DNA from 2 places in the Duganella sp. GW821-FHT01E12 genome. Region 1 is predicted to be linked to the other one. Evidence: riboswitches for the same ligand, from Rfam matches in the RefSeq annotation. Region 1 holds a riboswitch; the other holds the start of a gene.
The links. A riboswitch is a leader RNA that binds a small molecule or an ion and turns the genes downstream of it on or off. The one in region 1 is predicted to bind thiamine pyrophosphate.
Positions count from the first base shown of each region.

Region 2: it holds a riboswitch for thiamine pyrophosphate, as region 1 does, so the genes downstream of both, thiC (phosphomethylpyrimidine synthase ThiC) here and AC07WS_RS23835 (TonB-dependent siderophore receptor) in region 1, are expected to answer to the same signal.

Region 1 covers NZ_JBWKWR010000010.1:96,014-106,557, forward strand. The annotation lists gene AC07WS_RS23815 (S46 family peptidase) at 1-1,668, shown strand, start outside; gene pnuC (nicotinamide riboside transporter PnuC) at 1,668-2,306, shown strand; gene AC07WS_RS23825 (AAA family ATPase) at 2,303-2,827, shown strand; gene AC07WS_RS23830 (hypothetical protein) at 2,824-3,549, shown strand; gene AC07WS_RS23835 (TonB-dependent siderophore receptor) at 3,546-5,684, opposite strand; TPP riboswitch at 5,739-5,837, opposite strand; gene AC07WS_RS23840 (Imm26 family immunity protein) at 5,956-6,525, shown strand; gene AC07WS_RS23845 (hypothetical protein) at 6,512-7,210, opposite strand; gene AC07WS_RS23850 (ATP-binding protein) at 7,210-8,571, opposite strand; gene ompR (osmolarity response regulator transcription factor OmpR) at 8,587-9,354, opposite strand; gene AC07WS_RS23860 (hypothetical protein) at 9,620-9,916, shown strand; gene AC07WS_RS23865 (flagellar assembly protein A) at 10,067-10,544, shown strand, end outside.
Region 2 covers NZ_JBWKWR010000012.1:144,138-154,681, reverse strand. The annotation lists gene AC07WS_RS26040 (ANTAR domain-containing response regulator) at 1-513, opposite strand, end outside; gene thiE (thiamine phosphate synthase) at 584-1,228, opposite strand; gene thiD (bifunctional hydroxymethylpyrimidine kinase/phosphomethylpyrimidine kinase) at 1,252-2,124, opposite strand; gene AC07WS_RS26025 (thiazole synthase) at 2,121-2,912, opposite strand; gene thiS (sulfur carrier protein ThiS) at 3,021-3,224, opposite strand; gene thiC (phosphomethylpyrimidine synthase ThiC) at 3,232-5,148, opposite strand; TPP riboswitch at 5,214-5,314, opposite strand; gene AC07WS_RS26010 (DUF4382 domain-containing protein) at 5,554-6,780, shown strand; gene AC07WS_RS26005 (sterol desaturase family protein) at 6,803-7,675, opposite strand; gene AC07WS_RS26000 (TetR/AcrR family transcriptional regulator) at 7,796-8,350, shown strand; gene AC07WS_RS25995 (crotonase/enoyl-CoA hydratase family protein) at 8,347-9,162, opposite strand; gene AC07WS_RS25990 (M20/M25/M40 family metallo-hydrolase) at 9,238-10,544, opposite strand, start outside.

The DNA.
Region 1 (10,544 bases):
GAATGCGAGAGCGACAAGATCTACCGCTGCTCGGTGCCGGCCTTCCACCGCGGCCTGGAGTACTACCGCATCCGCCAGATGATGATACGCGACGTGCGCCTGGTGTACGCGCCGGCCGACATGATCGGTAACTTCGGCGGCGACATCGACAACTACGAATGGCCACGCCAGGGCGGCGACTACTCCTTCCTGCGCGCCTACGTGGGCAAGGACGGCCGCCCGGCCGATCCGTCGCCGGACAACGTGCCTTACCACTCGAAGGACTTCCTGGTGGTCTCCGCCGCCGGTCTGAAAAACGGCGATCCGGTGCTGTTGGCCGGCTACCCCGGCCGCACCAGCCGCTATAAGCTGCCGTCGGAAATCCGCGCCGCGCGCGACTCGGTCTATCCGGCCAAGGTGGCCGAGCTCCAGGCCGACCTGGACGTGATCGCCGCCGCCACCAAGGGCAATCCTGCCGCCGCCGTGCGTTACGCCAGCATCGACAAGAGCATGAACAACGTGATGAAGAAAACCCAGGGCCTGCTGGACGGCTTTGCGCGCAAGGACATCGCCGCCATCAAGGACGTGCAGGACGCCGAGTTCCGCGCCTGGTACGCCAAACAGCCGGGCATGTCGAAGACCCTGCTGGGCGAGCTCGATGCGGTGATCGCCGCCGACCTGGCGCTGAGCGACGAGGAATTCGGCTACAGCGTCGCCACCACCGGCGATCTGCTCAAGAGCGCGAGCACCCTGTACCGCCTGGCGCGCGAAGGCGCCAAGCCGGACACCGAACGCGAAACCGGCTACCAGCAGCGCGACCTGACCTTCATCAAGGCCCGCCTGAACCGCCTGGAGCAGTCGTATGTCGGCAGCATCGACCAGGCGCGCTTCGTCGCCGCCCTGCAGCGCTACGCCAAGCTGCCGAAGTCCATGCACGTCGGCGGCATGGACGCGCTGCTGCCGTCCGTCGAATCGGTGCCGGCCTTGTACGCCAAATCGGAACTGGGCGACACCGCCAAGCGCCTGGCATGGCTGGGCAAGGACGCAGCCGCCATCGCCGCGTCGAACGACGCCTTCCTGCAACTGGCGGTCAAGCTGGACGACGTGACGCAGTCGCTGAAGGAACGCCGCAAAGAACTGGACGGCAACCTGGAACGCGTGATCCCGCAATACATGCAGACCGTGATCGCGTGGAAGAAGTCGCAGGGCAAGCCGGTCTACCCGGACGCCAATTCGACGCTGCGCGTGACCTACGGCACCGTGTCGCCGTACTCGCCGAAGGACGGCATCACCAAGGGCCCGTTCACCACGATCGAAGGCATCGTCGAGAAGAACACCGGCAAGGACCCGTTCAACGCGCCGAAGAAATTACTGGACGCGATCAAGGCCAAGCGCTACGGCCAGTTCATGGATCCGATCCTGGGCACGGTGCCGGTTGACTTCCTGACCAGCGCCGACACCACCGGCGGCAATTCCGGCTCGGCGGTGATGAACAAGAACGGCGAGTTGATAGGCTTGAACTTCGATTCGACCTACGAGTCCATCACCAAGGACTGGTACTTCGATACCGCCATCACCCGCGCCATCCACATGGATATCCGCTACATGCTGTGGGTGATGGCCGAAGTGGACCACGCCGATAACGTGCTCAAAGAGCTGACCATCAAATATCCGGCCAAGAAAAAATAATGAACGAGCTGTCGGTTTTGTTGGGGTACCTGAACATGCCGTGGCGTCTGGCAGGCGTGGCCACGTCCCCGCTGGAACTGGTGTCGTTCATTTTGTCGGTGGCGACGGTGTGGCTGAACATCCGGCAGAGTCATTGGGGCTGGCTGTTCGCCATCATCTCGTCGGCCACCTACGGGCTGGTGTTCTTCGGTTCGCGGCTGTATGGCGACATGGCGCTGCAGCTGGTGTTCATCGCCGTGTCGTTCTTCGGCTGGTACCAGTGGCTGCACGGCGACGACAGCCACGAGCGGCTGCCCGTGTCCACGCTGGACGCGCGCGGCCGCTGGCTGGCCGCCGCCGCCTGGCTGGCCGGCTTTGCGCTGCTGGCCTGGTTCCTCAAGTCCTATACCGATACCGACGTGCCGAACTCCGACGGCTTCCTGACCGCGGGCAGCCTGGTCGGACAGCTGCTGCTGTCGCGTAAAAAGGTCGAGAACTGGCACGTGTGGATCATTGTCGACGTGCTGTACGTGGCGCTGTACCTGCACAAGCATCTGGTGCTGACGGCCGTGCTGTACGCGGTGTTCGTCGGCATGGCGGTGATCGGCCTGCGCGCCTGGAGCAGCGACGGCGCCGGCGGCCGCATGGCGCTGGAATGAATACGGCGGTGCCGCGGCGGGTGGCGATACTGGGCGCGGCGTCGTCAGGCAAATCGACGCTGGCGGCGGCGCTGGCCGAACGCTATCAAACGCTGTGGGTACCCGAGTACCTGCGCGAATTCGTCGACACCGAGGCCAGGATACCGGTGGCGGCCGACCAGTTCCATATCGCCGAAACGCAGCGCGACCGCGAGGATGCGGCCGCGCCACGCGCCAACCAGTATCTTTTTTGCGACACCGCGCCGCTGATGACGGTGGTCTACGGCCACCATTATTTCGGCGGCATCGACGAGCAGCTGGCCGCGCTGGCGGCCACGCACCAGCAGGATTACGCCTTCACGCTGGTGACGGCGCTGGATATCCCGTGGATCGCCGATGGCTTGCAGCGTGAATCCGAGGAAGTCAGCGTCATCGTCAACCGCATGCTGCTGGACGAGCTGGCGGCGCGTGGGATACCCTATCTGCTGGTGTCGGGCGATCCCGGCGAACGACTATCCCAAGTGGAGCGGCATCTACCATGAAGCAGCGGCTGGCGGTGATCCTGATGTGCGTATCCCCGCTGGCGTTGGCCGATACCGGCTACTACCTGGTCTCCACCTACGACGTGGAGGGCCAGGCATCCCTCGACTATAAATACTGGAACGCCCATTACAACGGGCGCACCGTGGCGGCGCCGGAAATCGGCGTCGGCTACGGCGTCACGTCGCGCTGGTACACGGAGCTCTACGTCAAGTGGGTCAAGATGAACGGCGGCGCGCCCCATAGGCAGGAGACGGCGTGGCAGAACGACTACCTGCTGACGCAAGGCCAGTATGCCTTCGACCTGGCGCTGCACACCAAGCTGGAAAAGGCCCGCGACAACGCCGACGGCTACGCGCTGGAATGGGGGCCGGTGCTGCAGACGGAGATCGGCCGCACGCAGTTCAACGCCAATCTGTTCTTCCAGCGCGACTACCGCGTGGCGCCGGGCGGCGGCGAGCATCCGATGGAGCTGACTTACCAGCTGCAAGTGAAGCATAACTGGATGCCCTGGCTGCAGCCGGGCGTGCAGGCATTTGGCGAGGTGGGGAAGTGGAACGACTGGCTGCCATACCGGCAGCAGTCGCACCGCGCCGGGCCGGCGGTGTTCGGGCACCGCGATATTGGCCGGCAGGAGATCAAGTACGAATTCGCTTACCTGATCGGCAGGAATTCGGCACGCGCAGCGAAGAGCTTTTCGATGCGCGTGCAGCTGGTCTTTTAAAGGTCGAACTGGGCCGACACGCGGAAGGTGCGGGTGGCGCCCGGCATCAGGTAGCCGCCCAGCTCCGGCGTGACGTCGCGCCAGTAGAACTTGTCGAACGCGTTGTCGATGCCGGCGCGCAGCGTGGTCTGCACGCCGCCGACGCGGGTGGCGTAGGCGCCGCCCAGGTTCAGCACATGGTAGCCCGGCACGAACACCTGGTTCTTCGTATCGAACGCCTTCTTGCCCGAGTAGACCCAGTTGGCGTTGACCGACAGCCCGGCCACTTGCGGCACGGCGTAGTCGGCGTACACGGTTGACTTGAAGGCGGCGACGTCGGCGACGCGTTTGCCGTCCAGTTCCGCCGAGCCGGTGTCGCGCTGCTGCGTGTTGAGCGCGGTGGCCGATACGCCCACCGTCAGCTCGCGCGAGGCGCGGCCGTTCAGGGCCATTTCCAGGCCGCGGTTCTGTGCGCGGCCGTTGCGCACGAAGGTGTTTTGCGCGTCGGTGTATTCCAGGCCCTTGCGGATCTCGAACAGCGCCACGCTGGCGCTCAGGTCGGGATGGATGTCGGCCTTGACGCCCACTTCGACCTGCTTCGATTTGCCCGGCGCCAGCGCGCGGGCTTCGTTGACGGTGCCGATCGGCGCAAGGCCGCCATGCTCGAGGCCCTGCGCGTACGAGGTGTAGACCGAGACGTTGGGACGCAGGCTGTACACCAGCGCCACGTTCGGCAGCCAGAAGCCGACATCGGTGTGGGCGGACGGCAGCCGGTTGCTGGCCAATTCGTCGCGCTTGACCTGCACGTAACGCGCGCCGGCGTGCAGCTTGAGCTGCTCGTTGAGGCTCAGGATGTCCTGCGCGAACAGGGCGCGTTCGTTGTCGCTGCGGCGTTCGGAGACCGGGCCGCTGGTGCCGGTCGCCGGCGCCACCATGATAGGGTGGTAGATGTTGCTGAACGCGGTGCCGTCGGCGCCGGCCTGCACGTACAGGTAGTCGCCCCATTTCTCGCTGTTTCTGAACAGCGATGCGCCGCCGGTGAAGTCATGCTTGATCGAGCCGGTGCTGAACTTGCCCTGAACCAGCGCCTGCACCGTCAGCGGCGATTTCTTCTCGCCCAGGCTGATGTAGTCGTAGATGTCGTAGTCGCCGTTGCCGCAGAAGCCGGGGTACAGCAGCTGCGCCGTGCAGCCGTAAGGGAAGGCGGTGTAGTCGTCGCGCTTGAACTGGTGCTGGTTGGCGCTGACGGTGGTGCTCCAGTCGGGCGTGAACTTGTACTCGAAGCGCGCGCCGATGTTGCTGCTGGTGGTTTCCACCGGACGGCTCCACGGCTGGTTGTTCAGCATGGTGTCGGCCGGGATGTTCGGCAGCGTCGTGTTGTTCAGCAGCTGGAAGCCGGGCGCGGTCACTTGCGATTTCTTCTGGTAGTCGGCGTCCACCTGCAGCAGCGCCTGCGGCGAGATCTTCCAGTCGAAGGCGGCCGAGACGAACTTGCGGTTGCCGTCCGCGCCCTTGATGTAGGAGCGCAGGCGCTCGGCGGCGGCGTTGAAGCGGTAGCCGAAGCGCTGGTCTTCGAAGCGTCCGCCCAGGTCGACGGCGCCGTACAGCGTGCCGCGTTCGCGCTCTTCCAGCACCACGGTGCGCAGCGGCGCATCGGTCGGACGCTTGGTGACGTAGTTGACCACGCCGCCCGGCGCCGACACGCCCGCCTGCAGGCCGGACAAGCCTTTCAGCACTTCCAGGCGTTCCTTGTTCTCCAGCGGGATCTGGGTGTCGGCCGAGACGGACATGCCGTCCTTGCGGTAGCTGGAGGCGTTGTCCAGCTTGAAGCCGCGGATGGAGAACTGCTCCGAGTAGCCGACCGCGTTGTAGGAGTCGCTCAGGCTGGCGTCGTATCTGGCGGCGTCGGTGGTGGAGCGCACCTGGCGGTCCAGCATCTGCTGCGAGGTCAGCACGCTGACCGAGGCCGGGGTTTCCAGCAGCGGCGTGTTGGCGAAGCCGGCCACGGAGGCGCGGCTGGCCTGGGCCTTGGCGCCGGTGATCACCACCTCGGGCAGGGCTTGCTCTGCGGCGGAGGTTTCAGCGACGGCGGCGCCGGGAAAAGCCTGTAACACCGCCAGCGCGATGGCGGAAACTGCAAATTTTGGTGTGGACATATGGACTCTCTACGTGTTCGGCTGGAGCCGCGGGGAGAGCCATCAAAGGAGGGGAAACACTGCTTTGCGCTTTCCTTCGCTGGCATTATCCAGATCAGGTACGAAGGGTATCTCTCACCCGGCAGCAAAGCTCCAGGACCCCTAGCGAGGCGTTAGTGTAGCACAGGCGCGGAGTGCGGTGCCGTGCGCCGCGTTCCGCGCCGCGCCGCTACACTGGGGGTTTGCGCCGCAGGGCGCCAACGAAGCAGTCACAGCTTTTAACGGAGGCGCCATGATGTCCGTGCATTTTGGCGACACCTTGCTGCATCGTGCAAGCGAAAGGGTGGGAATGAGGCAGTCGTATCAAGAGGGAAGCTGGTTTGCGATTCCGTTGCTGGATGGCGGCTATGGCTGGGGGCTGGTGGCACGCCTGTCGCCGGGCAGCAAGATCATGCTGGCGTATCTGTTCGGCCCCAAGCTGGCGCGCCTGCCGTCGCTGGAGGAGCTCAACACGCTGCAGCCGCAGGACGCGCTCAAGGTGCTGCGGGTGGGCGACATGGCGCTGGCCAGCGGCCACTGGCGCGTGCTGGGGGACATCGCCGACTGGAATCCGGCGCTGTGGCCGATGCCGCAGTTCCTGCGCCGTGCCGATTCGCTCAAGCGCGCCTGGCGCGTCACGTATTCGGACGCGGACCCGAGCCGCTCGGAGCGCGAGGAATCCGTCCCCTACGATACGCAAGGGCTGGAAACGGATTCGCTGTACGGCTACGGCTCCACCGAGCTGTTGCTGACCCGCCTGCTGGAGCCGCAGGACCACCCGATCAACCGCAGCAGTGGTGGCGGCAGCGCTAGTCGCAGCTGACGTTCCAGGCCGCGTACTCGCCGCGGTGCTTGCGCACGGCGACGCGGGCGATGGTGTCGCGGTCGCTTTCAAACACCAGGTTGAACATCACGGGCGCGCCGGCAGCCGGCGGCGCCGGTTCGATCGCGCGCAGCGTGAAGGGCAGGGCGCGCTGGCGGATGCAGCGCGAGTTGCCGGCCAGGAGCAGGCGCGCGCGGCTCAGCAATTCGGGATACTGGCGCAGCAGCGCCACCACGTCCTCCGGCGGCAGCGCCTGGTCCATCAGCACCGTGTGCGGCGCGGCGCTGCAGACGGTCTTGGGCTGCGCCAGCCACACATGCCAGCTGGGCGGCTGCGCCGCCTCGCTCCAGCGCGCGTCTCTGGGCGCCCTGGCGTCGTAGACAAAGCTGGAACGGATCTGCCGGCACAGGTCCACCGCCGAATGGCGCGGCGCCGAATCGACACGGGCGATCACCTGCCACGGCTTGCCGCGCTGGCGCTCGATCTCGAACGCCGGCGCGAACAGCGGCTGCACCACTGGCGCGCCCTTGGATTCGGCCAGCATCTTCTGGCGGAAGTAGTCGTCGAAGCTGGCGCGTTCCGCGTCGGTCGGCTGGCGCTGTTCGATGCGCGGCGGCGCGGGCGGCCTGGCGGCCGTGGCCTGGCCTGCGGCCATCAGCAGCACTGCAAGCGACATCGCCCGCATCACGCCGCCTTCATCACGATCTGGATCAGCAGGCCGCCGCCCTCGCGGTTGCGCACCTGCAGCTCGGCGCCGTGGCGCTGCATCACGCGGTCGACGATGGCCAGGCCCAGGCCGGCGCCGTTGGCCTGGCCGCGCGCGGCGTCGAGCCGGGTGAAGGGCTTGAGCAGCTGTTCGATCTGTTCGGGCGGCACGCCGTTGCCGTGGTCCTGCACCTCGATCACCACCCGGCGCGAGGTGTGCATGCCCTTTATGCTGCACTTGATGTCGATCTCGGTCAGTTCGCTGCCTGGCGTCTTGCCGTAGCGGCGGGCGTTCTCGATCAGGTTGTTGATGACGCGCTTGATGTCGGTGGCGTTGCCCATCACGTGGGCATTGGGCGCGATGTCGGTGTGGATGGTCACGTCCGGCAGGCGGCCCGCCTCGTGCGCGGTGTCGCTCAGCAGTTCGCTGAGGTCGACGTTGATGAAGCTCGACACCTCGGTCGGCTTGGCGTAGTCGAGGAACTGGCCGATGATGTCGTCCATCTGCGCGATGTCGGACTGGATGCCCTCGCGCGCCTCGTTCGACAGGTTGGCCATCTCCACCTCCAGCTGCATGCGCGCCAGCGGCGTGCGCAGGTCGTGCGAGATGCCGGCCAGGATCACGGCGCGGTCGGACTCCACCTGCTGCAGCTGGTCGACCATCTGGTTGAAGCTGCGGTTGGCCACCATGATTTCCATCGGCCCCTTTTCCGGCAGCGGGTCCGGGCGCTTGCCCTGGGCGAAGGCGCGGGTGGCCTGCGTCAGGCGCCGCAGCGGCAGGTTGATCAGGCTGGAGATGAAGGCCGCGCCCAGCAGCGACACCACCGACACCACGCTGGCCCAGCCCAGCCACTGGATGCCGGTCAGGCCGCGGATGCGCTCGCGTTCCAGCATCAGCCAGTAGGCGTCGTCGTCGATCTTGAAGCTGACCCAGAAGCCGGCCACGCCGTTCACGCGCGCCGAGAAGCGGGTGTCCTCGCCCAGCTTGGCCTTGACCAGCTTCTGGATGTCGGGCATGAGGGCGTTGTCGGGCGGCGGATCGACCTTGTCGTCGTCCTCCAGCGTGAACACGCGGATGCCCTCGTTGGACACCAGGTCGAACAGCAGCTCGCGCCGCAGCTCGGGCGCGGAGTGGGTGAGGGCGGCGTGGGTGATGGTGACCACCGAGATCACCTGCGACGAGATCTGCTGCACCTGCGGCTCGTGCTGCACCACGCTGATCATGCCGACCCAGGCCGTCATGCTGGTCGTGGTGAGCGCGCCCAGCAGGAAGAAGGTGCGCCAGAACAGGCCGCTCTTGAGGCTGGCGATGCGGAAGGTGAACGGGAACTTCGACTTCATGCGTGCTTCCGCGCCTTAGCGCGGCTGCCCCTCCGGAATGAACACATAGCCCAGGCCCCAGACGGTCTGGATGTACAGCGGGCTCGACGGATCGGGCTCGATCAGCTTGCGCAGGCGGGAGATCTGCACGTCCAGGCTGCGGTCGAACACCTCGTACTCGCGGCCGCGCGCCAGCTCCATCAGCTTTTCGCGCGACAGCGGCTGGCGCGCGTGGCGGGCGAATACTTTCAGCACCGAGAATTCGCCGGTGGTCAGCGGCACGGTCTCGCCGCTTTTCTTCAGCGTGCGCGTGCCCAGGTCCAGGATGAACTGGCCGAACTCGAACGATTGCGGGGTTTCCGACGGCGCGCCGGGGATCTCGTCCGGGCCGCGGCGGCGCAGCACGGCGCCGATGCGGGCCACCAGCTCGCGCGGGTTGAAGGGCTTGGGCAGGTAGTCGTCCGCGCCCATTTCCAGGCCGACGATGCGGTCGACGTCCTCGCCTTTCGCGGTGAGCATGATGATCGGTGTCTGGTCGCCGGCGCCGCGCAGGCGGCGGCAGATCGACAGGCCGTCCTCGCCCGGCAGCATCAGGTCCAGCACCAGCAGGTCGTAGCGCTCGCGCAGCCACAGCTTGTTCATGGCCGTCGCGCTCTCGGCGGTGAAGACGTTGAAGCCTTGCTCGGTGAGGTAGCGCCGCAGCAGGTCGCGCAGACGCACGTCGTCGTCCACCACCATGATCTTGGCCTGGTGGCCATGCTGGTTGGCGGAGGTGTTGCCGGATTCAGTCGTTGTGCTAGTCATGGGGCCTGCCAGATTTGTCATATTCATGTTGCTATGGTAACGTCATATTCGCATTGCGAAAACGTCTGTGACAACCCATTACAAAGTGTTACAAACTTTACCCAATTCGTCTTACCCCCTCAGGTAAAGCATCATACACTCTGGGCATAGATTCAGCTTTTTAGGAACGCCAATGGGCATCGATCACAAAAAAAACTACGCGGCAGCAAGCGCAACTTTTTGCGTTCGATCCCTCCTGGGTGTTCTGCTGCTGAGCGGCGCCGCCATGGCGCACGATACCGCCGGGGAGCGCGAGGCGCCGCGCCGCGAGGATCCACGCGGCTTGCCAGCACGCGAAGCGCAGCCGGTGCGCCAGGAAGTGCGCCAGGCCGAACCCCGCCAGATCGATCCGCGCAGCTACGAGGCCCGCGCCGAGGAACAGCGCCGCGCCATGCAGGACGCCGGCCGCAACGCGGAAATGAGCCGCCGCGCCGGCCGCCTCACGCCGGACGAGCGCCGCGACCTGCGCCGCCAGATCAACGAAGTGGGGCAGGATATTTACGCCAATCCGCCGCGCCACTGATCCAGATGTTATTGAACCAACATTGATCTGTGGCAATAAGTTCACAGTTGTAGCGCCGACGCCACTGAAATCGCTTTCTTTTCCTTATTCTGAGTGTAAGATTCGTTAATTACACGCAATGCCTTTCGGCCGCGTGCCGTTGGAAGGAAGATGGTGGTTCAAGAGCTTGCCCCTGTCGCGCCAGGTGAGGAGTCGCACGCTCCGGGCATCGGCTTGCCTGTCGGTTTGGCCAAGCGGCCGGACGGCATTTATATCGACCTGTCGCTGTCGCCGCTGACGCTGACCGCCGCCATCAACGAGGTCTTCCATTCCCACTGCTATTTCGCCGGCCTGAACTACCCCATCCTGAACAAGGCGCTGTACGGCATCGGCCCGGACGTGGGCACGCCGGGCATGGTGCGGCTGGCGGACGAGCTGCGGGTGATGGCGCCCGAGCGCATCGCGCTGTACAAGAATCCCAAGCTCGGGCGCGGCTACGCCGAATACTATTTCGAGACGCTGTACCTGGAGGAGATGACGCTGCCCGACGGCACCGTGATCCCCGAGCGGCCGACCCGCCTGGATGTCGACGAGTTCGTGGCCGAGATGTGGAACAAGGGCATCCTGTTCGGCATCGAGGTGGCGGCCG
Region 2 (10,544 bases), on a different contig from region 1:
CAGCACCTCGAAGGCGGTGTTGCGGTCGGTCTGGAATTTGCACATCAGCAGGCCGACCGCCAGGCTGGTCTCGCGGCCGGCGGCCAGCGCGGCGTTCAGGTTGAGCTCGGTGCGCCGCAGCTGGCGGATTTCGTCCGCGCGCGCCAGGCCGGCGGCGAAGGCCGGCATCAGGTGCTTCTCGTCGACCGGCTTGACCAGGAAGCCGACCGCGCCGTAGGACGCGGCCTGCTTGCCGGCGTCGGCGTCGCCGCGGCCGGACAGGAACATGAACGGCACCGAGCTGGTCGCGTGCAGCTGCTTGGCCAGCTCCAGTCCGTTCATGCCGGGCATGTGGATGTCGAGCAGGGCCAGGTCCGGTTCGCGCTGGGCGATCTGCTGCAGGGCCTGTTCGGCCGACGAGGCCTTGAGGATGTCGTAGCCGGCGTGGCCCAGCACCTCGCCCAGGAAATCGAGCAGCAATGGGTCGTCGTCGACGATCAGGATCAGACGCTTCTGGCTGGAAGGGACATTCATGTGGCGGCCACCTTAGGCTTAAGCTAACGCTCCAATTATAAGGCGGAAATCCACCCATCCCCCAAGCGTTTTATGTGCCCGTTTTTTCACCAGCGTACAGCCGCAGGAACGCGGCCACGGCGGCGCCGACGTCGTCGGCCAGATAGACGCTGCTGATGGCCGCCACCATGGACGCCCCGCGCGCGGCCAGTGGCGCGGCGTTGTCCGGCGTCATGCCGCCGATCACCACGGTCGGCACCTGGATCGCCGCGCGCGCCTCGTCGAGGATCTCCATCTTGGTAGTGACTGCGTATTTCTTCACGCGCGACGGGTAGAAGCCGCCGAAGGCCACATAGCTGGCGCCGGCCGCCTGCGCCTGCAGCGCGCGCGGCAGGTCGCCGTAGCAGGAGGCGCCGATGATCTTGTCCGGACCCAGCCGGGCGCGCACCTGCGCCACCTCGGCGTCGGTGCCGCCCAGGTGGACGCCGTCGGCGCCGGTCTGCTCGCACAGGTCGACGTGATCGTTGACGATGAAGGGCACGCCGTAGCGCCGGCACAACGCCAGCAGCGCGCCGGCTTGATCCAGACGCTGGCCGGGGCCGGCCTCCTTGTGGCGGTACTGCAGCAGCGCCACGCCGGGCTGCGCGCCCTGCGCGGCGGCGAGCGCCCGTTCGCTCAGTTCCAGCAGCCGGCCGGTGTCGTCCCAGTTGGGCGTAACCAAATAAAGTCCTTGCATGATGTGCTCTCGATGATGGGCGGTTAAATCAGGGGTAGGCGGTGCGGGATGCGCTGGCCTGCGGCCACCGTGTAGGCGCCGCGCAGCGCGCGATAGCAGTACTGTTGCGCCAGCTCCAGCGCGCGTTCCATCGACATGCCCAGCGCCAGCTGGCCGGCGGCGGCCGAGGCCAGCGTGCAGCCGCTGCCGTGGAATTCGCCGCCCAGGCGCGGCCAGGTCCAGTCGCGCGAGTCGCCCTGCGGGCCGGGATCGGACAGGCGCTGCAGCGGCGCCGCGCCGGGGCCGAACCAGCGGTTGACCACCTCGTCGCCGCCATCGTGGCCGCCGGTGATCAGCACATGGCGGCAGCCGCGCGCGCGCAGCGCCTGCGCCTGCGCGGAAGGTTCGCCGGCGCCGGTCAGCGCCAGCGCCTCCGGGCCGTTGGGCGTGAGCAGCGTGACCAGCGGCAGCAGCGGCGCCAGCGCCTGCACCGCGTCGCCGCGCGAGAGCAGGTCGCCGTGGCCGCTGGCCAGCACCGGGTCCAGCACCACCGGCAGCTCAGGCTGGCGGCGGCGCAGGCGGCTGATGATCTCGGCGATGGCCAGCGCGTTGGCGGCGCTGCCGGGGATGCCGATCTTCACCGCGCGCACCGTCATCTTGTCGACCAGCGCCTGGGCCTGGCGCAGCACCATGGCGCCGTCGACCGGCTGCACGCCGTAGACGCGGTCGTTGTCCTGCACCGTCAGCGCGGTGGCCACGGTGAGCGCGTGCGCGCCCTGCCCGGCCACCGCCTGCAGGTCGGCGGCGATACCGGCGCCGCCGGACGGATCGAGGCCGGCGAACACCAGCACGCAGGGGCGCGCCACCAGTTGCGCCATCAGCTGCGCCGCCACTTGCGAGGACAGGCGCTCGCTCATGCCAGCCGGCCCGCCATCGGCGAGGACGGCGAGGCGGCAAACTTGCGGGCGATGCGGCCGGCCAGGTAGGCCTCACGGCCGGCCTGCACGCCCAGCTTCATGGCGCGCGCCATGCGCACCGGATCGCGGGCGCCGGCGATGGCCGTGTTCATCAGCACGCCGTCGCAGCCCAGTTCCATGGCGATGGCCGCGTCCGAGGCCGTGCCGACGCCGGCGTCGACCAGCACCGGCACCCTGGCCTGCTCGATGATCAGCGACAGGTTCCACGGATTGAGGATGCCCATGCCGGAGCCGATCAGCGAGGCCAGCGGCATCACCGCCACGCAGCCGATGTCCTCCAGCAGCTTGGCCTGGATCGGATCGTCGCTGCAGTAGACCATGACGTCAAAGCCGTCCTTGACCAGCGCCTCGGCGGCGAGCAGGGTTTCCGGCATGTGGGGGAACAGGGTCTTCTCGTCGCCCAGCACCTCCAGCTTGACCAGCTTGTGGCCGTTGAGCAGCTCGCGCGCCATCTGCAGCGTGTAGACCGCGTCCTTGGCGGTGTAGCAGCCGGCCGTGTTGGGCAGGATGGTGTACTGCGACGGCGGCAGCACGTCCAGCAGGCTCGGCGCCTTGGGGTCCTGGCCGATGTTGACGCGGCGGATGGCCACGGTGATGATCTCCGCCTCGGCGGCGTCGGTCGCCTCGCGGGTTTGTTGAAGGTCCTTGTACTTGCCGCTGCCCACCAGCAGCCGCGACTTGTAGCTCTTGCCCGCGATGGTCAGCAGGTCTTGGGATGATGCGTTCATGTTGCTCTCCTTGTGGGGTCAAGTCTGACATTCGGACACGAGCTCTGCCGTAAGCGGGCGCTTACGGCAGAGCTCGTGTCCGAATGTCAGACTTGACCCCAATTTAATTTAGCCGCCGCCGATGGCGCGCACGATGTCGACCCGGTCCTGCGGCTGCAGTTCGCGCTGCGGCCACTGCTGGCGCGGCACCACCGCGCGGTTGACCGCCAGCGCCAGCGCCTGCCCGCTCAGCGACAGGGCGTCGATCAGCTGGTCCAGCGTCTGCCGCGGCGGCACCCGGTACGGGGCGCCGTTCAATTCGATGTCGATCATGCCGGCCTCACAGCTTGCGGTACAGCTCGGCGCCGTTCTTGATGAACTCCACCGCCTTGACCTGCATGCCCTGCTCCAGCGCCGCGCCGTCCGACACGCCGTTGGCCGCGGCGAATTCGCGCACTTCCTGCGTGATCTTCATCGAGCAGAAATGCGGGCCGCACATCGAGCAGAAGTGCGCCACCTTGGCCGAGTCCTTGGGCAGCGTCTCGTCGTGGAATTCGCGCGCCTTGTCCGGGTCGAGGCCGATGTTGAACTGGTCGTCCCAGCGGAATTCGAAGCGCGCCTTCGACAGCGCGTTGTCGCGGATCTGCGCGCCCGGATGGCCCTTGGCCAGGTCGGCCGCGTGGGCGGCGATCTTGTAGGTGATGATGCCGTCCTTGACGTCGTTCTTGTCCGGCAGCCCCAGGTGTTCTTTCGGCGTGACGTAGCACAGCATGGCCGTGCCGTACCAGCCGATCTGCGCGGCGCCGATGCCCGAGGTGATGTGGTCGTAGCCGGGCGCGATGTCGGTGGTCAACGGCCCCAGCGTGTAGAACGGCGCCTCGTGGCACTGCTCCAGCTGCAGGTCCATGTTCTCCTTGATCAGCTGCATCGGCACGTGGCCCGGACCCTCGATCATCACCTGCACGTCGTGCTTCCAGGCGATCTGGGTCAGCTCGCCCAGGGTCTTCAGCTCGCCCAGCTGGGCCTCGTCGTTGGCGTCGTAGATCGAGCCGGGCCGCAGGCCGTCGCCCAGCGAGAACGAGACGTCGTAGGCCTTCATGATCTGGCAGATCTCTTCGAAGTGCGTGTACAGGAACGATTCCTTGTGGTGCGCCAGGCACCACTTGGCCATGATGGAGCCGCCGCGCGAGACGATGCCGGTCAGGCGCTTGGCCGTCATCGGCACGTAGCGCAGCAGCACGCCGGCGTGGATGGTGAAGTAGTCGACGCCCTGCTCGGCCTGCTCGATCAGGGTGTCGCGGAAGATTTCCCAGGTCAGGTCCTCGGCCTTGCCGTTGACCTTTTCCAGCGCCTGGTAGATCGGCACCGTGCCGATCGGCACCGGGCTGTTGCGGATGATCCATTCGCGCGTTTCGTGGATGTGCTTGCCGGTGGACAGGTCCATGACGTTGTCGCCGCCCCAGCGGATGGCCCAGGTCATCTTCTCGACTTCCTCGCCGATCGACGAGGTGACGGCGGAGTTGCCGATGTTGGCGTTGATCTTGACCAGGAAGTTGCGGCCGATGATCATCGGCTCGATTTCCGGGTGGTTGATGTTGGCCGGGATGATGGCGCGGCCGCGGGCGATTTCCTCGCGCACGAACTCCGGCGTGATCTCGGCCGGGATGCTGGCGCCGAACGATTGCCCCGGATGCTGGCGGCCCATCAGGTCGGCCAGGCGCTGGCCCATGGGGCCGGATTTCTTCAGGTTTTCCAGGTACTCCTGGCGGCGCAGGTTCTCGCGGATGGCGACGAATTCCATCTCGGGCGTGACGATGCCCTGGCGCGCGTAGTGCATCTGCGTGACGTTCCTGCCTTCGCGCGCGCGGCGCGGCTTGCGGTGCAGGTTGAAGCGCAGTTCGGCCAGCGCCGGGTCCGCCAGGCGCGCCTGGCCGTATTCGGAGGTCGGGCCGTCCAGTTCCTCGGTGTCGTCGCGCTCCAGGATCCACGGCAGGCGCGGGGTCGCGGCCAGGCCGGAGCGGATGTCGATCACCGCGTCCGGATCGGTGTACGGGCCGGAGGTGTCGTAGACGTAGATCGGCGGATTGGCTTCGAAGCCGAACGAGGCCGGCGTGTCGGCCTGGGTGATCTCGCGCATCGGCACGCGGATGTCGGGACGGCCGCCCTCGACGTAGACCTTGCGCGAGTTCGGTAATGGCTTGACGGCTGCCTCGTCCACCGTGGCGGTGGCGGACAGGAATTTGGGATTGGCGTTCATTTGGCTCCTTCGTTAGCTACAGGAGCCAGCAAAGGAGGTTGGACCGCGCCTCCCATCAGATTTGGCGGCGATGTCCTAAGCTTCCCTTCGCTGGCATTATCCAGATCAGGTTCGGAGGGTATTTCTCACCCGCGCATCGCAATGCGCAGGACCCCTAGCGTGTGCCACCTTGCGGCAGCGGGGCCGATTATACGCTCGGCCGCGCCGCCCGGACAATGTCCGCGTGAAAAAAACCACAATACCTGGTATGGCGTGTATAACGAGCCGATGTGTAACAATTGTAAGAGCTGCGCGCTATGTGAGGCATCACACATAATAGTTTCTGAAAGGAACTCACAATATCCCCACAGCGACACCACCGTCGCCACAACAAGCGCCCCACGCGCGATTTTCGGGAGAATCATCATGAAGCCAGCACACCCATCCATCTACCTGGCCGCCGTCGCGGCCCTCGCGGCAGCCGGGCTGAGCGCCTGCGGCGGCGGCGGGGGCGGGGGCGGGGGCGACAGCACGCCGCCCAGCACTCTGGGCACGCTGTCGGTGTCGATGACGGACGCGCCGTCGTGCGGTTTCGACGCCGTCAACGTCACCGTCAACAAGGTGCGCGTCAACCAGAGCAGCACCGCCAGCGACACCGACGCCGGCTGGACCGACATCACGCTCAGTCCGGCCCGCAAGATCAACCTGCTGAACCTGACCAACGGCGCGCTGGAGGCGCTGGGCCAGACCTCGCTGAGCGCGGGCCATTACAACCAGCTGCGGCTGGTGCTCGACCCCAACACCGGCAGCGGCCTGGCCAACTCGGTGGTGGTCACCGGCGGCACCGCCGAGGTGTCGCTCGACACCCCGAGCGCGGTGCAGAGCGGCATCAAGCTGGTCAACGCCTTCGACGTGGCGGCCGGCCAGCGGGTCGACCTGGTGCTGGACTTCGACGCCTGCAAATCGGTGCTCACCAAGGGCAACGGCAAGTACGCGCTGAAACCGGTGGTGAAGGTGATCCCGACCACGCTCAACGGCATCGGCGGCTTTGTCTCGACCGCGCTGCTGGCCAGCCACGTGACGGTGTCGGCGCAGCAGAACGGCGCCATCGTCAGCGCCACCACGCCCAACGCCACCACCGGCGAGTTCGCGCTGAGCCGCCTGCCGCTGGGGAACTATGACGTGGTGGTCACGGCCGACAACAGCGCCGCCGCCGTGGTGGGCGCGGTGCCGGTGACCAGCACCTCGGCCACGGTGGCCATCAGCACGGCCGCCGCGCCGATCACGCTGCCGGCCAGCGCCGGCGGCAGCATAGCCGGCACCGTCACGCTGACGCCGGCCAGCAGCACCGCCAGCGCCTATGTCGCGGCCAAGCAGAGCCTGGCGGCCGGGCCGACCGTGACCGTCAAGTACCGCGGCGCCGACCTGGCCAGCGGCGCCTACACGCTGGGCGGACTGCCGGTCGCCGCGCCGCGCTACGCGGTGTACAGCGCCACGCTGCCGCTGCAGTTCGCCAGCGCCGCCACGGTGCTGCCGGGTCCGGGCAAATACATGGTCGAGGCGTCGGCCGAGGGCTACACCACGGCCAGCCTGCCGCTGGTCGATATTTCGCTGGTCGATCAGGCCAACGTCAACTTCAACCTGAAGCCGTAAGGCGCCCTGCCGGCTTGCCCTGTCAGTGGAAGGGCAAGCCCAACAGCCGCAACCACTGGCGGTCGCCGGGATAGCGCGCACGGTCGTCGACGCCGAGCCGGCGCGGCGCGGCGGCCGGCAGGCGGAAGGTGCCGAACAACTGGTCCCAGATCGAGACGGTGGCGCCATAGTTTCCAAGCTCCTCCCGGCTGGCGCTGTGGTGGAAGCGGTGCAGCTCGGTGCCGGTCAGCAGGCGGTTGAACCATCCCGCCCTGGCGTCGACATTGAAGTGCGACACCAGCCCCTGGAAGCCATTGAATACCGATGCCGCGAACACGGCCTCCGGCGAGAAGCCGAACAGGATGGCCGGCAGCATCAGCAGCACGCGCACGTAGGCGCTGTTGATCGGATGGCCCACCACGTGCATGAACACATAGACCTCGCCGGGCAGGTGGTGGATCGCGTGGGTCTTCCACAGCCAGCGCGCCAGCGGGCCACGTCCCTCGTGGCTGTAGCGGTGCAGCCAGTACCACAGGAAGTCCGACAGCAGCACCGCGCAGACCGCTTCGGCCTGCCAGTGCAGGCTGCTGCGCAACACCGGCAGTCCGCCGTGATGGGCGGCCAGCCAGGTCACGGCCCAGGTGGTCGCGGCGATGGTCGCGCCATTGACGACCAGCATGGGCAGGTCGCGCGTGAGCAACGAGGTCCTGGTCATGTTCCACTCGCGGCGCGCCGGCATCAGGCGTTCGAGGGTCACCATCGTCGCGATCATGGCCGCCAGGTAAGCCGGATACGCCTTGCCGAGCGGGCCGAGCCAGCCGCCGACCGAGGCCAGAATGAAGGCCAGCGTGGCAGCCAGCGCAAGCGGATAAAACAGATAGCGCGGCCAGCGCGCGGCAACACGGGAATCGGACATGGTTTACACTCCTGAAGTAGACAGGTGTCCATGATCGCCCCCGCCCGCCGTCCGCGACAGCGCGCAGGCCGGGCCGGTGTCCGATAGCAGACAATCCGCCGCTTAATGTCCAGGAACCCCATGACCGACCGCCCCCCCGAACCGGATCGCCGCGTCCTCAAGACCAAGGCCGCGCTGCGCGACGCGATGCTGGACCTGATGGCGCTGCGCGGCTGGGACCAGCTGACCATCCAGGAGATCTGCGACCGGGCGAACGTGGGCCGCTCAACCTTCTATGTGCACTACCAGAGCAAGGACGAGCTGCTGTCGGCGGGGTTGAACGACCTGCGCGACATGATCGCGGCGCAGACGGCGGAGGCCGGGCAGGCGGACTGCCACTTCCTGGCCGGCCTGCTGGAGCACATGGCGCAGCAGCGCGACGTCTTCCGCGCGGCCATCGGCAGGCGCGGCGGACAGGGCGTGGCGCGCCGGTTCAGGCACATGGTGTGCCAGCTGGTGCAGATCGAACTGAAACGGCGGGCCCACCCGGCGGCGGCGCATCCATGGGTGGCCCGCTTCGTGGCCGGCGGCGTGGTCGAGGCGATGGCCTGGTGGGTGGACGCGCCCGAGCCGCCGCCGATCGCCGCCATGCAGCGCGAGCTCGACGCGCTGGCCCGGGCCGCGCTGGGCGGCTAGTCCCTGAACGCCGGCGGCCGCTTGCCCATGCCGGACATCATCGCCTCCTGCAGGTCGGCCGACATCAGCATGGCGGCGTTCCAGGTGGCGTTGTAGTTGAGGCCGTCGGCCACCGAGTGGTCGCGCGCGTAGCCGATCATTTCCTTCACGCCGCGGATCGCCAGCGGCGCCTTGGCCGCGATGTCGGCGGCGAGCGCGCGCACGCCGGCGCGCAGCGCCTCGGGCGAGTCGAACACGCGGTTGACCAGGCGGATCTCCTTCGCCTCGGCGGCGTCGACCCGGCGCGCGGTGTAGGCCAGCTCACGCGCCATGCCCTCGCCGATCAGGCGCGGCAGCCGCTGCAGCGTGCCGACGTCGGCGGTCATGCCGATGTCGATCTCCTTGATGCTGAACCAGGCGTCGTCCGCGCAGTAGCGCATATCGGCGCAGCAGATCAGGTCGATGCCGCCGCCCACGCAGGCGCCGTGCACGGCGGCCAGCACCGGCTTGCGGCAGCGCTCCAGGCTGGTCAGGGTGTCTTGCAGGTCGAGGATGATGCGGCGCAGGTTCTCGCGCGTGCGGCCGTCGCACTCGTCGCGGATCTGCGCGCCCAGGCCCATCATCATCTGCAGGTCGATGCCGGCGGTGAAGGCCTTGCCCTCGCCCTCCAGGATCGCCACGCGGATCTCCGGCGTGGCGTCGATGTGCTGGAAGACGCTGCGGATGTCGTGCCACATCGCCAGGTTCATGGCGTTGAGTTTTTCCGGGCGGTTCAGGCGCACGGTGGCGATGTGGTCGGCGACGTCGAGGGTGAGGGTTTCAAAGCTGGGCATGGCGGTCTCCTGTTGGGTATCGCGCAAGAATACCGCAGATGGGGCGGCCGCAACAAGCCGGCCGCCCGGTCGCCTCTACTGCGGCGGATAGCTCACGGTCAGCGTGTAGCTGGACGCGGCGTAGCCGTTCAGCAGCACGTAGGCGTTGCCGTTGGCGGCGTAGGACACGCTGCAGCTCTCGGTGCTGGTGGGGCCGTCGGACTTGCAGTCGTAGCTGCTCGTGCTGGCCGGGCCGGCCTTGCGCACGTACAGGTCGGTGTCGCCGCTGCCGCCGAGCGTGGCCTTGAAGCTGCCGTTGGCGGCCACCGCGAACGGGCCGTAGGCGCGCGTCTGGCCCCGGCTCAAGGTGCCGGTGTAGGTCTCGCTATGATCGGCCGGCGGCGTCACACCCGGGCCGTCGCTGCCCAGCTCGACCGCGTAGGCCAGCGCCATGCGCGCGAACTTGAGCGCGTGGTCGGCCTGGTTGCCGGTGTTGGCGTAGGTGTCGTTGGCGGTGTGGATGTAGGGATCGTCCTCGCCCATGGCCGTCTCGAACGGCATCGACGTCCAGTAGCCGGCCGCGTTCCACGAGGCGTGGTCGGAGCAGGCGTAGCCGCACTGGTCGTGGCCGACCTTCAGGGTCGGCAGGTAGGTCGCGATCAGGTTGGCGACAAAGGTGTTCTGCGCGTTGTCGGTGTAGTCGGTGAACAGGTAGATGTCGTCGGCCGAGCCCTGGTAGTTGGTCATGTCGAGCTGCATCACGCCGACCACGTTGACGTTGTTGGCCTGGTGGTTCTGGGCGATGTCCTGCGAGCCGCGCAGGCCCACCTCCTCGGCGGCGTAGCCGATCAGCTTGATGGTGCGGCGCGGCTTGTAGCCGCTGGCGATCATCACCCGCAGCACCTCGGTCAGGCTGGCGATGCCGGAGGCGTCGTCGTCGGCGCCGGGCGCCCTGGTGGTCTCGCCGGTGCCGGCCTGATTGATCGAGTCGAGGTGGCCGCCCAGCACCACCACCTCGTTCGGGTTGTCGGTGCCGGTGATGGTCAGGATCACCGACTTCTGCGGCCACGAGGCGTGCGTGTACTGGGTCACGGCGATGTCGCTGCGGCCGGCCGCCATCGTGGCCCAGCGCTGCTTGAGCCAGTTCGAGGCGTTGACGCCGTTGTTGGTGGTGTAGTAGCGGTTGGCGTAGGCCGACATGTCGACGATGGTCTGGCCGATGTTACTGGCCTGCATTTGCGTCAGCATGGGGTTGACCACGCTTTGCTGGTCAATCGCGTACGACGGCCGCGCCACGGCCAGTTGCGCGGCGCCGGCCTTGGGCGGCGTGAGCGCGGCGATGCCGGCCGCCTCGCTGGCGTGGAACATGAAGCCGCCGCAGCGGCGCAGCTTGCGGTGCACGG